One region of the Roseococcus sp. YIM B11640 genome, then DNA from elsewhere that is predicted to be linked to it. Evidence: predicted binding sites of a transcription regulator. Region 1 holds the regulator's gene; the other holds the start of a gene.
The links. The regulator HrcA, encoded in region 1, represses chaperone genes, less so after heat shock. The targets are predictions, from matches to a motif close to GTTNGCACTCNCNNNNNGNGAGTGCNAAC.
Positions count from the first base shown of each region.

Region 2: the regulator HrcA is predicted to act here: its motif matches at 2,091-2,119, upstream of groES (co-chaperone GroES).

Region 1 is NZ_JBBJOZ010000005.1:237,372-243,323, reverse strand. It holds gene WJM96_RS19775 (non-canonical purine NTP pyrophosphatase) at 64-678, opposite strand; gene rph (ribonuclease PH) at 675-1,391, opposite strand; gene hrcA (heat-inducible transcriptional repressor HrcA) at 1,524-2,606, shown strand; gene WJM96_RS19760 (nucleotide exchange factor GrpE) at 2,639-3,178, shown strand; gene WJM96_RS19755 (ABC transporter substrate-binding protein) at 3,182-4,681, opposite strand; gene WJM96_RS19750 (YbaY family lipoprotein) at 4,780-5,544, shown strand; gene WJM96_RS19745 (GNAT family N-acetyltransferase) at 5,557-5,952, opposite strand, start outside.
Region 2 is NZ_JBBJOZ010000001.1:61,131-67,082, forward strand. It holds gene WJM96_RS00260 (COX15/CtaA family protein) at 1-68, opposite strand, end outside; gene WJM96_RS00265 (glycosyltransferase family 2 protein) at 177-920, shown strand; gene WJM96_RS00270 (TVP38/TMEM64 family protein) at 917-1,594, shown strand; gene WJM96_RS00275 (usg protein) at 1,620-1,871, opposite strand; gene groES (co-chaperone GroES) at 2,172-2,462, shown strand; gene groL (chaperonin GroEL) at 2,510-4,153, shown strand; gene WJM96_RS00290 (cold-shock protein) at 4,389-4,592, shown strand; gene WJM96_RS00295 (RraA family protein) at 4,696-5,370, opposite strand; gene WJM96_RS00300 (ABC transporter ATP-binding protein/permease) at 5,419-5,952, opposite strand, start outside.

The sequences.
Region 1 (5,952 bases):
CATAGGCGCTGAAGGTCTGGGCACTCTGCGCTCGCGGCCCTAGGCAGGCCTCAGGCCGAAGCTTCAGCGGGTTTCGAGGCAGCCCGCCGCCAGCGCCGCGAAGGCGCGGGCGCGGTGGCTGTGCTGGGCCTTCTGTTCCGGCGTCATCTCGCCAAAGCTCAGCGTCTCGCCTTCCGGCACGAAGAGCGGATCGTAGCCGAAGCCGTTCGTGCCGCGCGGCGGGGCGATCCAATGGCCCTCCACGCGCCCGTCGAACGCTTCGACATGGCCGTCCGGCCAGGCCAGCACCAGCACGGAGACGAAGGCACAGCGCCGGTCCGGCGACGAGTCCTCGGCGGCGATGCGCGCCATGGCGGCCGGGTAGTCGCGCGTGCCGTCGGGGCGTATGGCCCAATCCGCCGTGCGCACGCCGGGGCGCCCGCCGAGCCCGGCGACCTCCAGCCCGCTATCGTCGGACAAGGCCGGCAGGCCGGTCGCCTTCGCGGCGGCGAGGGCCTTGATCGAGGCATTGGCGACGAAGGTCTCGCCCGTCTCCTCCGGCTCGGGCAGGCCGAGGTCGCCGGCGGAGACCAGCTCCATCCCATGGGGGGCCAGCAGCCCCCCGAATTCCCGCAGCTTGCCCTTGTTGTGGCTGGCCAGCACCAGCTTCCCCGGGGCGAGGCCGCGGCGGGTGCTCACTGGCCGATCGCCTCGCGCTGCTTGGCCACCAGCGCGGCCACGCCGTCGCGCGCCATGTCCAGCATCGCCAGGAACTGCGCCTCGCTGAAGGGCGCGCCCTCGGCGGTGGCCTGCACCTCGACCAGGTTGCCCTGGCCGGTCAGCACGAAATTGGCGTCCGCCTCGGCCCCGCTGTCCTCGGCATAGTCGAGGTCCAGGATCGCCTCGCCATTGGCGATGCCGCAGGAGATGGCGGCCACGTGATCCGTCAACGGGATCGAGCTGATGATGTTGTTCCTCAGGCAATGCTGGAAGGCGAGGTGCAGCGCCACCCAGGCGCCGGTGATGGAGGCGCAGCGCGTCCCCGCATCGGCGTTGATCACGTCGCAGTCGAGCGTGATCGTCATCTCGCCCATCAGCTTGCGATTCACCACGGCGCGCAGGCTGCGGCCGATCAGGCGCTGGATCTCCTGCGTGCGGCCGGATTGCTTGCCGCGCGCGGCCTCGCGGTCGCCTCGCGTGTGCGTCGCGCGGGGCAGCATGCCGTACTCGGCCGTCACCCAGCCCATGCCCTGGTTGCGCATGAACGGCGGCACGCGGCCCTCCACGCTCGCCGCGCAGAGCACCTCGGTCTGGCCCATGCGGATGAGGCAGGAGCCCTCGGCGTGCTTGGCGATGCCGGTCTCGATGGAAATGGGGCGCAGGGCGTCGGGCGCGCGGCCGGATGGGCGCATGTCGCTGGGTTCCTCGGGTGTCTGGCTGGCGCAATAGCCTCGGATGGGCCTCCGTGACCAGATGCCGCGCTGCCCGCCATGCGCAGGAACGGGTTGACCCGGCCCCCCCCGATCACCAAGCTGTGCTGAGCGATGAGCAATCTCCTGAAGTCGCCCAGCTTCGCGATGCCGGGCGCCCGTGGACTGGATGTCCGTTCCACCGCCGTCCTGCGAGAGCTGGTCGAGGTCTATGTCGCCACGGGCGAGCCCGTGGGCAGCCGCACCCTCTCGCGCCGCCTGCCGCTGAACCTCTCGCCCGCCTCCATTCGCAACGTGATGGCCGACCTGGAAGAGGCGGGGCTGCTCTACGCCCCGCACACCAGCGCCGGCCGCCTGCCGACGCAGCAGGGGCTGCGCCTCTTCGTGGACGGGCTCCTGGAATTCGGCGACCTGCCGGAAGAAGAGCGCGTGGAGATTGCCGCCCGCTGCGCCGCCCATGGCCGCTCCCTCCAGGAGACGCTGGGAGAGGCGGGACAGATGCTTTCCGGCCTTGCCGGCGCGGCGGGGCTGGTCGTCGCCCCTAAGGGCGAGGCGCCCCTGCGCCATATCGAGTTCGTGCCCCTGGGGCCGGGCCGCGCGCTGGTCGTGCTGGTGCAGGGCGATGGCCGCGTGGAGAACCGGGTGATCGAGGTCCCGGCCGACCTGCCGCCTTCGGCGCTGGTCCAGGCCGGGAACTACCTCAACGCGCGCCTCGCCGGGCGCACGCTGGAGGAGACGCGCAGCAACGTTACCGAGGAGATCGCGGCCAACCGCACCGCCCTCGACGCGCTGACGCAGGAGGTCGTCTCTGCCGGCCTCGCCACCTGGGCGGGCGGGGGCAGCGGCTCGCTCATCCTGCGCGGCCAGTCGCGGCTCCTGGAGAATGTCGAAAACCTCTCCCGCGTGCAGGAGATCCAGGCGCTGTTCGAGCGGCTGGAGGCGCAGGAGACCACGCTGCAGCTGCTGGAACTCGCCCAGCGCGGCGAGGGCGTGCAGATCTTCATCGGCGCCGAGAGCGGGCTGTTCTCCAGCGCCGGGCTCTCCGTGGTAGTGGCGCCTTTCCGCAGCGGACAGGGCGGTCCGAACGAGCGCATCGTGGGCGCGATCGGCGTTATCGGGCCTTCGCGGATCAATTATGGCCGCGTCATCCCGGTAGTGGACTACACGGCGCGCGTGATCGGCCGCCTCCTGGGTTGATCCCGCGCAAGCCCGCGATTACCTGAGGCATCATGACCAATCCTGAGACCATCCCCCCGGCGGAGGCCGAAACCGACGCGCCGGTTGCCCCGCCCACGGCCGAAGAGCGTATAGCGGCCCTCGAAGCCGAGCTGGCGGAGATGAAGGACCGCTGGCTGCGCGCCGAGGCCGAGACCCAGAACGTCCGCAACCGAGCGAAGGACGAGGTCGAGAAGGCGCGCGCCTACGCCGTGCAGAAATTCGCCACCGACATCGTGGAGGCCGCCGAGAACCTGCGCCGCGGCCTCGCCCAGCTGCCGCCCGCCGCGGAAGGCGAGCCCGAGATCATCGGCAAGATGCGCGACGGCTTCGAGAGCGTGGAGCGCTTCCTGCTTCAACGCCTGGAGGCCAATGGCGTGCGCCGCGTCGAGGCCGAAGGCCAGCCCTTCGACCCCGAGCTGCACCAAGCGATGAGCGAGGTTCCGGCCCCGCCGGGCGTCCAGCCCGGCACGGTGCTCCAGGCGTGGTCGAGCGCCTGGACGCTGAACGGCCGCCTGCTGAAGCCCGCGATGGTCGTTGTCGCGGGCAAATAGGCCTCAGCCTCGCAACCTCAGGCCCTGGAGCCGGATGAGCCCATCCGGCACCATCCTGACGCTCTGCACCGCGGCCCCCGTGCCGATGTAGTTCTTCGCGTGCCAGAGGTAGATGTAGGGCCGGTCCCGCAGCAACACCTCCATGGCGCGGCCATAGGCCGCTAGGCGCGCGGCGGGGTCCACTCTGGTCCGGCCCTCGCGCAGAGCGGCATCCGCCGCCTCGCTGCAATAGCGCCCGCCGTTCAGCGCTTCCCGGCAGGCGTTGAAGCCCCAGAGATTGCCGTCGATATCGGTGCGGCCGGACCAGGCGATGATCAGCGCCTCGAAATCGCCGGCCGTCCATTGCCGCAGCAGCGTGGCCGTTTCCGTCACCTGAAGTTCCAGCTGGATACCGGCCTCCGCCGCCATGGCCTGGATGACCTCCGAGGCCTGCACGTATTCCGTGGTGTTGGGCACGGAGAGCTTCACGCGCACGCGCTCCATCCCGGCCTCGCGCAGCAGAGCGCGGGCGCGCGCCACGTCGCGGCCGGGGACCGGCAGGCCCGCGATATGGTGCGGATGGCCCGGCGGCGTGGATTGGTTGCCCGGTTGGTACAGCCCCTCGAAGGCGACGCGGTTCAGCGCCTCGCGGTCGATGCTGGCCTCCAGCGCCTCCCGTACCCGGGCATCGCGGCCGAGCGGCGTGTCGGCGCGCTCGCCATTCGCGACGTTGATCGCGATGTAGACCGAGGCCAGCGACGGCCCCTCCAGCAGCCTCACCCGCCGATCGCGCCGTAGGGTGTCCACGTCCGAGGGGTTCACGCGCTCGATCACGTCCAGCGACCCGGCCCGAAGGTTGGCGGCGCGGACGGTGGTGTCGGGCAGGGGGCGGTAGATCACCCGCTCGGCATGGATGGCCGGACGGTCCCAGTAGTCGTCGAAGCGCTCCAGCTCGATGCGGTCTTGCGCAACGCGGCGGGTCAGGCGGAAAGGCCCGGCGCAAGCTGGGTTCGCCTGGAAGTCGGCGCCCAGCACATTCGCCTGCCGAGGCGAGACCAGCATGCCCGCGCGGTCCGACAAAGCGGCCAGCAGCGGCGCGAAGGGCTGGGAGAGCCGGATCCGCACCTGCATGGGCCCGGCGGCCTCGATCGCGGTCACGGGCCCCATCTCGCCCCGCCGGGTCGAGCCCTGGGCCGAGAGGTGCCGGTTGAGGCCGGCCGCCGCAGCCTCCGCATCGAGCGCCGCGCCGTCGTGGAAGCGCACGCCGGGGCGCAGCGTCAGCAGCAGGGCATGGCCCCCCTCCTGCCATTCCCAGGCGGTGGCGAGTTGCGGAACGAGCTGTCCGCGCTCATCCACCTCGATCAGCTTGTCGCACATGGCCATGAAGACCTGCCGCGCCGCGACGGAGCGCGAGAGCGTCGGGTCCAGCACGTCGGGGTCGGAGGCGATGCCGATGCGGATGGTCTGCGCCGCGGCCGGCAGGGCGGCGAGCGCGAAAGCCAGGAAGGCGGGCAGCAGGCGCATCGGGTATCCTTCGTCACATGGCGGCCAGCCTAGCCCTTCGCCATCTTCGCGCCATGGGGAAAGGCTGGAATGCGATCGTTGGAACGTTGGAGGATGCCATGAAGGGCATTGGGAGGCGCGGCGTGCTGGCGGCGGCCATGGCGATGGCGGCTGAGGGGGCGCAGGCGCAAGCGGAGACGCGGGTGCTCACCGGCACCGTCACCTATCGCGAGCGCATGGCCCTGCCGGGGGATGCCGTCGTCGAGGTCCAGCTTCTCGACGTGTCGCGCGTGGGCGCGCCCGCGCAGACCCTGGCGGAAGTCACGATCCCGCAGCCGGGCCAGGTGCCGGCGCGCTTCATCCTCACCTACGACCCGGCGCAGATCGAGGCCGGCCACACCTATGCGCTTCGGGCCCGGATCCTGGTGCAGAGCCAGCTCTGGTTCACCACCACCGCCCACCACCGCGTCGATCCCACTGCCACGCTGCCGGAGCAGAACCTGCTGGTGCACCGCGTCGGCGCGCGCCAGCCCTCGCGCAGCGATGGCGGTCCGGCCGGGCGCTGGCTGGCCGAGGACATCCGCGGCGGCGGCGTGATCGACGGCCTCCAGTCGGTGCTGGAGATCTCGCCCACGGGCGCCGTCTCGGGCAGCGGCGGCTGCAACCGCATCGCGGGACAGGCCCGGATCACGGGTGAGCGCATCGAGCTCGGCCAACTGGCCGTGACGCGCATGGCCTGCCTCTCGCCGGCGGCGGGGCAGCAGGAGACACGGTTCCTCGGGGCGCTCGGCGATGCGCGGTCTTTCCGGCTGGATGAGGCGCGCGCAAAGCTGATCCTGCTCGACGCCGGGGGGCGCGAGATCCTCGTCTTCAGCCGGATGTGATGTGGCGCGGCGTCAGCCCGGTGGCCCGCGCTCCACGCCGATGACGCGGGCCGCGTGCGGCCCGCAAGGGGGGCGTAGCCGCAGATGGCCCTCATCCCGGCCCGAGAAGCGGCGCCCGAGCGACTGGGGTGCCAGCAGCTCATAGGGCTGGCCGCCATCGAGCGCGCATTCCAGCAGGAGTTCGCCCGTGGCGGGCCAGGTGGCCTGCAGGCGGAAGCCCGCGCGCTGATAGAGGCGTAGCGCGCCGGGGTTGTCGGGCGCCACCAGAAGGCGGATGCGCCGGCAGCCGGGCACAAGGCGTAGCCGGGCGATGACCGCCTCCATGATGCGACGCCCATGGCCCATGCCCTGCTGGCTGCGCGAGATGGCCAGCCAGCCCAGCCACCAGCAGGCCGCGTCGCGGCGGTC
Region 2 (5,952 bases), on a different contig from region 1:
CGCGGCCGGGCCCTGTCGCCTCGCGAGGAGGGAGAATCGGCCGGCAGGCTGCGGGTGTCGAACGGCATGAGGGGCATATAATATCAATCGGCTGCGCTGGCAGCCCAGCCAAAAGCCGCGCCCGGACGGCCGCCGGACCGCTTGTGGCCGCGCCCCGGCCCTGATAACGGCGCCGAATGTCCGCCGCCCCCCTGGTTTCGGTCGTCGTCCCCGTGCGGAACGAGGCGCCCAACATCGCCCCGCTCGTCGCCGAGATCGAAACCGCCCTCGCCGCCATCCCGCACGAGATCGTCTATGTGGACGACGGCTCGACCGACGCGACCCCGCAGGAGCTGGCCGCCGCGGCCCGGTCCGCGCCCCTGCGCTGGATCCGGCACCGCGAGAGCTGCGGCCAGTCCGCCGCGGTCGCGACCGGCGTGAAGGCCGCGCGGGGCACCTGGATCGCCACCCTGGACGGCGACGGCCAGAACGACCCGGCCGATATCCCGAGCCTGCTGGCGCGCGGCCAGGCCATGGCCGCCGAGACCGGGCAGCAGGTGCTGGTCGCCGGGCACCGGGTGAACCGCAAGGATACCTGGATCAAGCGCCGCAGCTCCCGCTTCGCCAATGCCATCCGCGCCTGGCTGCTGCGGGATGCGACGCCGGACACGGGCTGCGGGCTGAAGGTCTTCCCCCGGGCGCTCTTCCTGGACCTGCCGCGCTTCGACCACATGCACCGCTTCCTGCCCGCGCTGTCGCTGCGCGCGGGCGCGAAGGTGATCAGCGAGCCGGTGAACCACCGCCCCCGCGTGCGCGGCGTCTCCAACTACGGCACGCTCGACCGGCTGGCGGTGAGCTTCCTCGACCTCGTGGGCGTGGCCTGGCTGCAGCGGCGCGGCAAGCGTCCCCAGATCGAGAGCACGGAGACCGGGCAGCCGTGACCGGCAAGGCGCTCCTCCGGGCGCTGCTCATGGTCATGGGCCTCGCCCTGGCGGGGCTGGTGTTGCGCGTCCTCGGCGCCGTGCCGGGGACGGATTGGGTCGACGCCCATGTGCGCGACCAGGGCATCCTGGGCGAGACGCTGTTCCTCGCGGTGGGCGCGGCGGCGCTGGCGGCGGGCATGCCACGGCAGGCGGTGGCCTTCCTCGGCGGGTATGCCTTCGGCGCCTCGGTGGGCACGGCGCTGGCGCTGGTGGCGCAGCTGCTGGGCTGCGCCATCGCCTTCTACTGGGCGCGCGCGGTCGGCCGCGCCTGGGCCGAGCGGCGGCTGGCCGGGCGGTTCGGCAAGCAGCTCAGGCCCATCGTCGGCATCCTGCGGGAAAACCCCTTCGGGGCCGCGCTGGCGCTGCGGCTCTTCCCGGTCGGGAACAACCTGGCGCTGAACCTCCTGGCGGGGATGTCCGGGATCGCGGCGGCGCCCTTCTTCCTCGCCTCGGCGATCGGCTACGTGCCGCAGACCATCGTCTTCGCCCTGCTGGGCAAGGGCGTCCGCGTGGACGGGACCTGGCAGCTCGCGCTCTCGGGTGTGCTGCTGCTGGGCAGCATCGGCCTGGGCATCTGGCTCATGCGGCGGCACCGGGCCGGCCGGGCGGTGGAACAGGCACCGGTCGAGTAGCCCCGTTCCGCCGCCGCAAGGCGCTTCAGTGCAGCCTGAAAACCCCGTTGGAGTAACGCAGCTCGGCCGGCTTGATGAGCGCTTCGCTGGCCACCCGGACGGAATGCAGCGGCCCGTCGATCTCCCGCCGCCAGAAGTCCAGGAAGCGCGTCAGCTCGGGGAATTCCGGTGCCAGGTCATGCTTCTGCCAGACGAAGCTCTGCAGCACGGCGGGGTGGTCGGGCATATGGTAGAGGATCTCGGCGGTCATCAGCCGCCAGTCGGGGGTTCGCACCATGTGAACCAGGCTATCCAGCACAATCGGCCTCCTCGGGTCTGATGCCCGCGGGACCGGCCTTTGCTCCCTTCGCCGGCCCTGGCGGGCCCTCCGATGAAGAAAGCGTGACACGTCTGGCCGCCGATCCGCCAGGAATTTCATATCATTACAGCCGATTAGCACTCTCACTCAGAGAGTGCTGCTGATTGCCTTGACTCGGTCGAAAGCTCCTCTTAGATCGCTGGCACTCCCCGCCGGCGAGTGCCAGCACTGGCCGGAGGGAGAATTCGCAGGCCTGATTTCCCTGGAGGAAAGAGCCCCATGAAGTTCCGTCCCCTGCACGACCGCGTCCTCGTTCGCCGTATCACGGCTGAAGAGAAGACGGCCGGCGGCATCATCATCCCCGACACCGCCAAGGAGAAGCCGCAGGAAGGCGAGATCCTCGCCGTCGGCAACGGCAACGTCTCCGAAGACGGCACCGTCCGCCCGCTCGACGTGAAGGCGGGCGACCGCATCCTGTTCGGCAAGTGGTCCGGCACCGAGGTCAAGATCGACGGCGAAGAGCTGCTGATCATGAAGGAGTCGGACGTGATGGGCGTGATCGCGGCCTGAACTGGCCCCGCGCCTTCCTGACAACCCCATTCATTTAGAGGTGTATTATGGCTGCTAAGGACGTGAAGTTCGGCGCCTCCGCCCGCGAGCGTATGATCCGCGGCGTGGACATCCTGGCCGACGCCGTGAAGGTGACGCTGGGCCCCAAGGGCCGCAACGTCGTGATCGACAAGTCCTTCGGTGCCCCGCGCATCACGAAGGACGGCGTGACCGTCGCGAAGGAGATCGAGCTCTCCGACAAGTTCGAGAACATGGGCGCCCAGATGGTGCGCGAAGTGGCCTCGAAGACCAACGACCTGGCCGGTGACGGCACGACCACCGCGACGGTTCTGGCCCAGGCCATCGTCCGCGAGGGCGCCAAGGCCGTGGCCGCCGGCATGAACCCGATGGATCTGAAGCGCGGCATCGACAAGGCCGTCACCCAGATCGTCGCCGAGCTCGAGTCGAAGACGAAGAAGATCACGACCTCGGCCGAGGTGGCCCAGGTCGGCACGCTGTCGGCCAACGGCGAGGCCGAGATTGGCGAGATGATCGCGCAGGCGATGGAGAAGGTCGGCAACGAGGGTGTGATCACCGTCGAAGAAGCCAAGTCCATCCAGACCGAGCTCGACGTCGTCGAGGGCATGCAGTTCGACCGTGGCTACGTCTCCCCGTACTTCATCACGAATGCGGAGAAGATGATCGCGGAGATGGATCAGCCCTACATCCTGATCTTCGAGAAGAAGCTCTCCCAGCTCCAGCCGATGCTGCCGCTGCTCGAGGCCGTGGTGCAGAGCGGCCGTCCGCTCGTCATCATCGCCGAGGACGTGGAGGGCGAGGCCCTGGCGACGCTCGTGGTCAACAAGCTGCGTGGCGGCCTGAAGATCGCGGCCGTGAAGGCTCCGGGCTTCGGCGATCGCCGCAAGGCGATGCTCGAGGACATCGCGATCCTGACCGGTGGCCAGCTGATCTCCGAGGACCTCGGCATCAAGCTCGAGACCGTCACGCTGCCGATGCTTGGCAAGGCCAAGACCATCCGCATCGAGAAGGAGAACACCACGATCGTCGACGGCGCCGGCGAGAAGAGCGAGATCGAGGGCCGTTGCGAGCAGATCAAGGCGCAGATCGAGGAGACCACCTCGGACTACGACCGTGAGAAGCTGCAGGAGCGCCTGGCGAAGCTCGCCGGTGGCGTGGCCGTCATCCGCGTCGGTGGCAGCACCGAGGTCGAGGTGAAGGAGCGCAAGGACCGCGTGGACGACGCGCTGCACGCGACGCGCGCCGCCGTCCAGGAAGGCATCGTCCCCGGTGGTGGCACGGCTCTGCTGCGCGCCTCCGAGAACCTGTCGAGCCTGAAGGGCGCGAACAACGACGAGCAGGTCGGCATCGAGATCGTCCGCAAGGCGATCCAGGCGCCGGTCAAGCAGATCGCGACGAACGCCGGCAAGGACGGCGCCGTGGTGGCCGGCGAAGTGCTCCGCAGCTCCGACTGGGTGTTCGGCTACGACGCGCAGAAGGACGAGTACAAGGACCTGGTGGCCGCCGGCATCATCGACCCGACCAAGGTCGTGCGCACGGCTCTGCAGGATGCGGCCTCGGTCGCCTCGCTGCTCATCACCACCGAGGCGATGGTCGCCGAGAAGCCGGCGAAGGCCGCTCCTCCGGCCGGTGGCCCGGGTGGCATGGGCGGCATGGGCGACATGGACTTCTAAGTCCGGTCCCAAGCTTGCTCGAATGGGAAGGGCGGCCCTCGCGGGCCGCCCTTTTTCTGTTTTTAGATCACACGGCATTTGACATTGGCGCGCCGATCTGCGCCTCTGCGCGCGCCTTCCTTGCCGTGCCGACCCCAGATGCTTTCCTCAGATCGCCTGGACGCCCGTGTTTGTCCGGCTGGAGGAGGCGGCTCGCGTGCGGAAGTTTCCGCACGCATCGACAAGGAGAACGCGGATGGCCACTGGCACCGTGAAATGGTTCAACGCCACCAAGGGCTTCGGCTTCATCGCGCCGTCGACCGGCGGTTCGGACGTCTTCGTCCACATCACCGCCGTACAGGCGGCGGGCCTGCAGGGCCTGAAGGACGGCCAGCAGGTTTCCTTCGACGTCGCTGAGGAGCGCGGCCGTTCCGCCGCCGTGAACCTCAAGGCGGTCTGAACGATTTACGGGGGACGGCTCACGCCGCCCCCCGTATTTTTTTGCGCCCCCAGGCGCCGGTCGGCCGCAGTCGCGGCCTGGGCTCAGCGCCATGCGCCTCCGCTCAGACCCCGGCGCAGCCCTTTTCCTTCAGGCTCGCCACCACCCAGTCGCGCGGCCACTTGCCGGCCTGGATGTCCTTCTCGGCCTGGATCTCCTTCATCTGGTGCTTCTCCGCATCCGCGATCACCTGCTCCGCATCCGCGAGCGGCACCACCACGATCCCATCCTCGTCGCAGCAGATGAGGTCGCCCGGCATCACCACCTGGTTGCCGCAGGACACGGGATAACCGATCTCTCCCGGACCATCCTTGAACGGCCCGCCCGGATTGTGCCCGCGCGCCCAGACGCCGAGGTCCATCTTCGCCAGCGACGCCACGTCGCGCACCGCCCCGTCCACGATCACGCCGCCGAGCGCGCGCTTCACCGCATGGCCCAGCATCAGGTCGCCCATGATGCCGACCGAGAGATCGCCATTGCCGTCGGCCACGATGATGTCGCCCGGCTCCGCCATGTCCACCGCGCGATGCAGCAGCAGGTTGTCGCCCGAGCGCGCCTTCACCGGAAAGGCCGGGCCGCAGAGCTTCTGGCGGCCGCCGAAGGCGTGGAAGGTGCCCGAGAAGGACTGCAGGCGGTTCATCACGTCGCCGATATTGGCGACGGGCAGCTTGGCCGCGCGGGCGACGAGCGCGGCGTCCACGCGCTGGGTGACAGGCTTGATACGAAATCCGACGGTCATGGCATTCCTCCTTGAGGCGCGCATGGCACCACGAAGGAGGGACCTCGGCTAGGCCGGGCTGCTGCGCGTCTTGCCCCAGCGGATGCGGCGCGCCTTCTCCGGCCGCGGCGGCAGCTTCGCCATCGCGCGCGGCCATTGCCGCTTCGTCGCGCGCTTGGCCGGCCGCACCAGCCGCGCGCCGCCCTCCGCCCGCGCGAGGTTCAGCGTGCGCGTGTGGAAGGCCGCCAGGCCCGGCCGATGGCCGATCGAGACCAGCGCCGATTCCGGCAGCTCGTCGAGCACGAGCTGCATCATCGCGTCCTGGTTCTCCTCGTCGAGCGCGGCCGTCGCCTCGTCCATGAAGATCCATTTCGGCCGGTGCAGCAGCAGCCGCGCGAAGCCCAGCCGCTGCTGCTCGCCGAGGCTGAGGACGCGGTCCCACCGGTCCTCGTTGCCGAGCTGCTCGACCAGCCGCTCCAGCCCCACCTTGCCCAGCGCCTCGGCCAGCGCTTCCTTCTCGAAGCTGTCCGGCGCCGCCGGGTAGGAGATGGCGGACTGCAAGGTGCCGAGCGGCAGATACGGACGCTGCGGCATGAACATCAT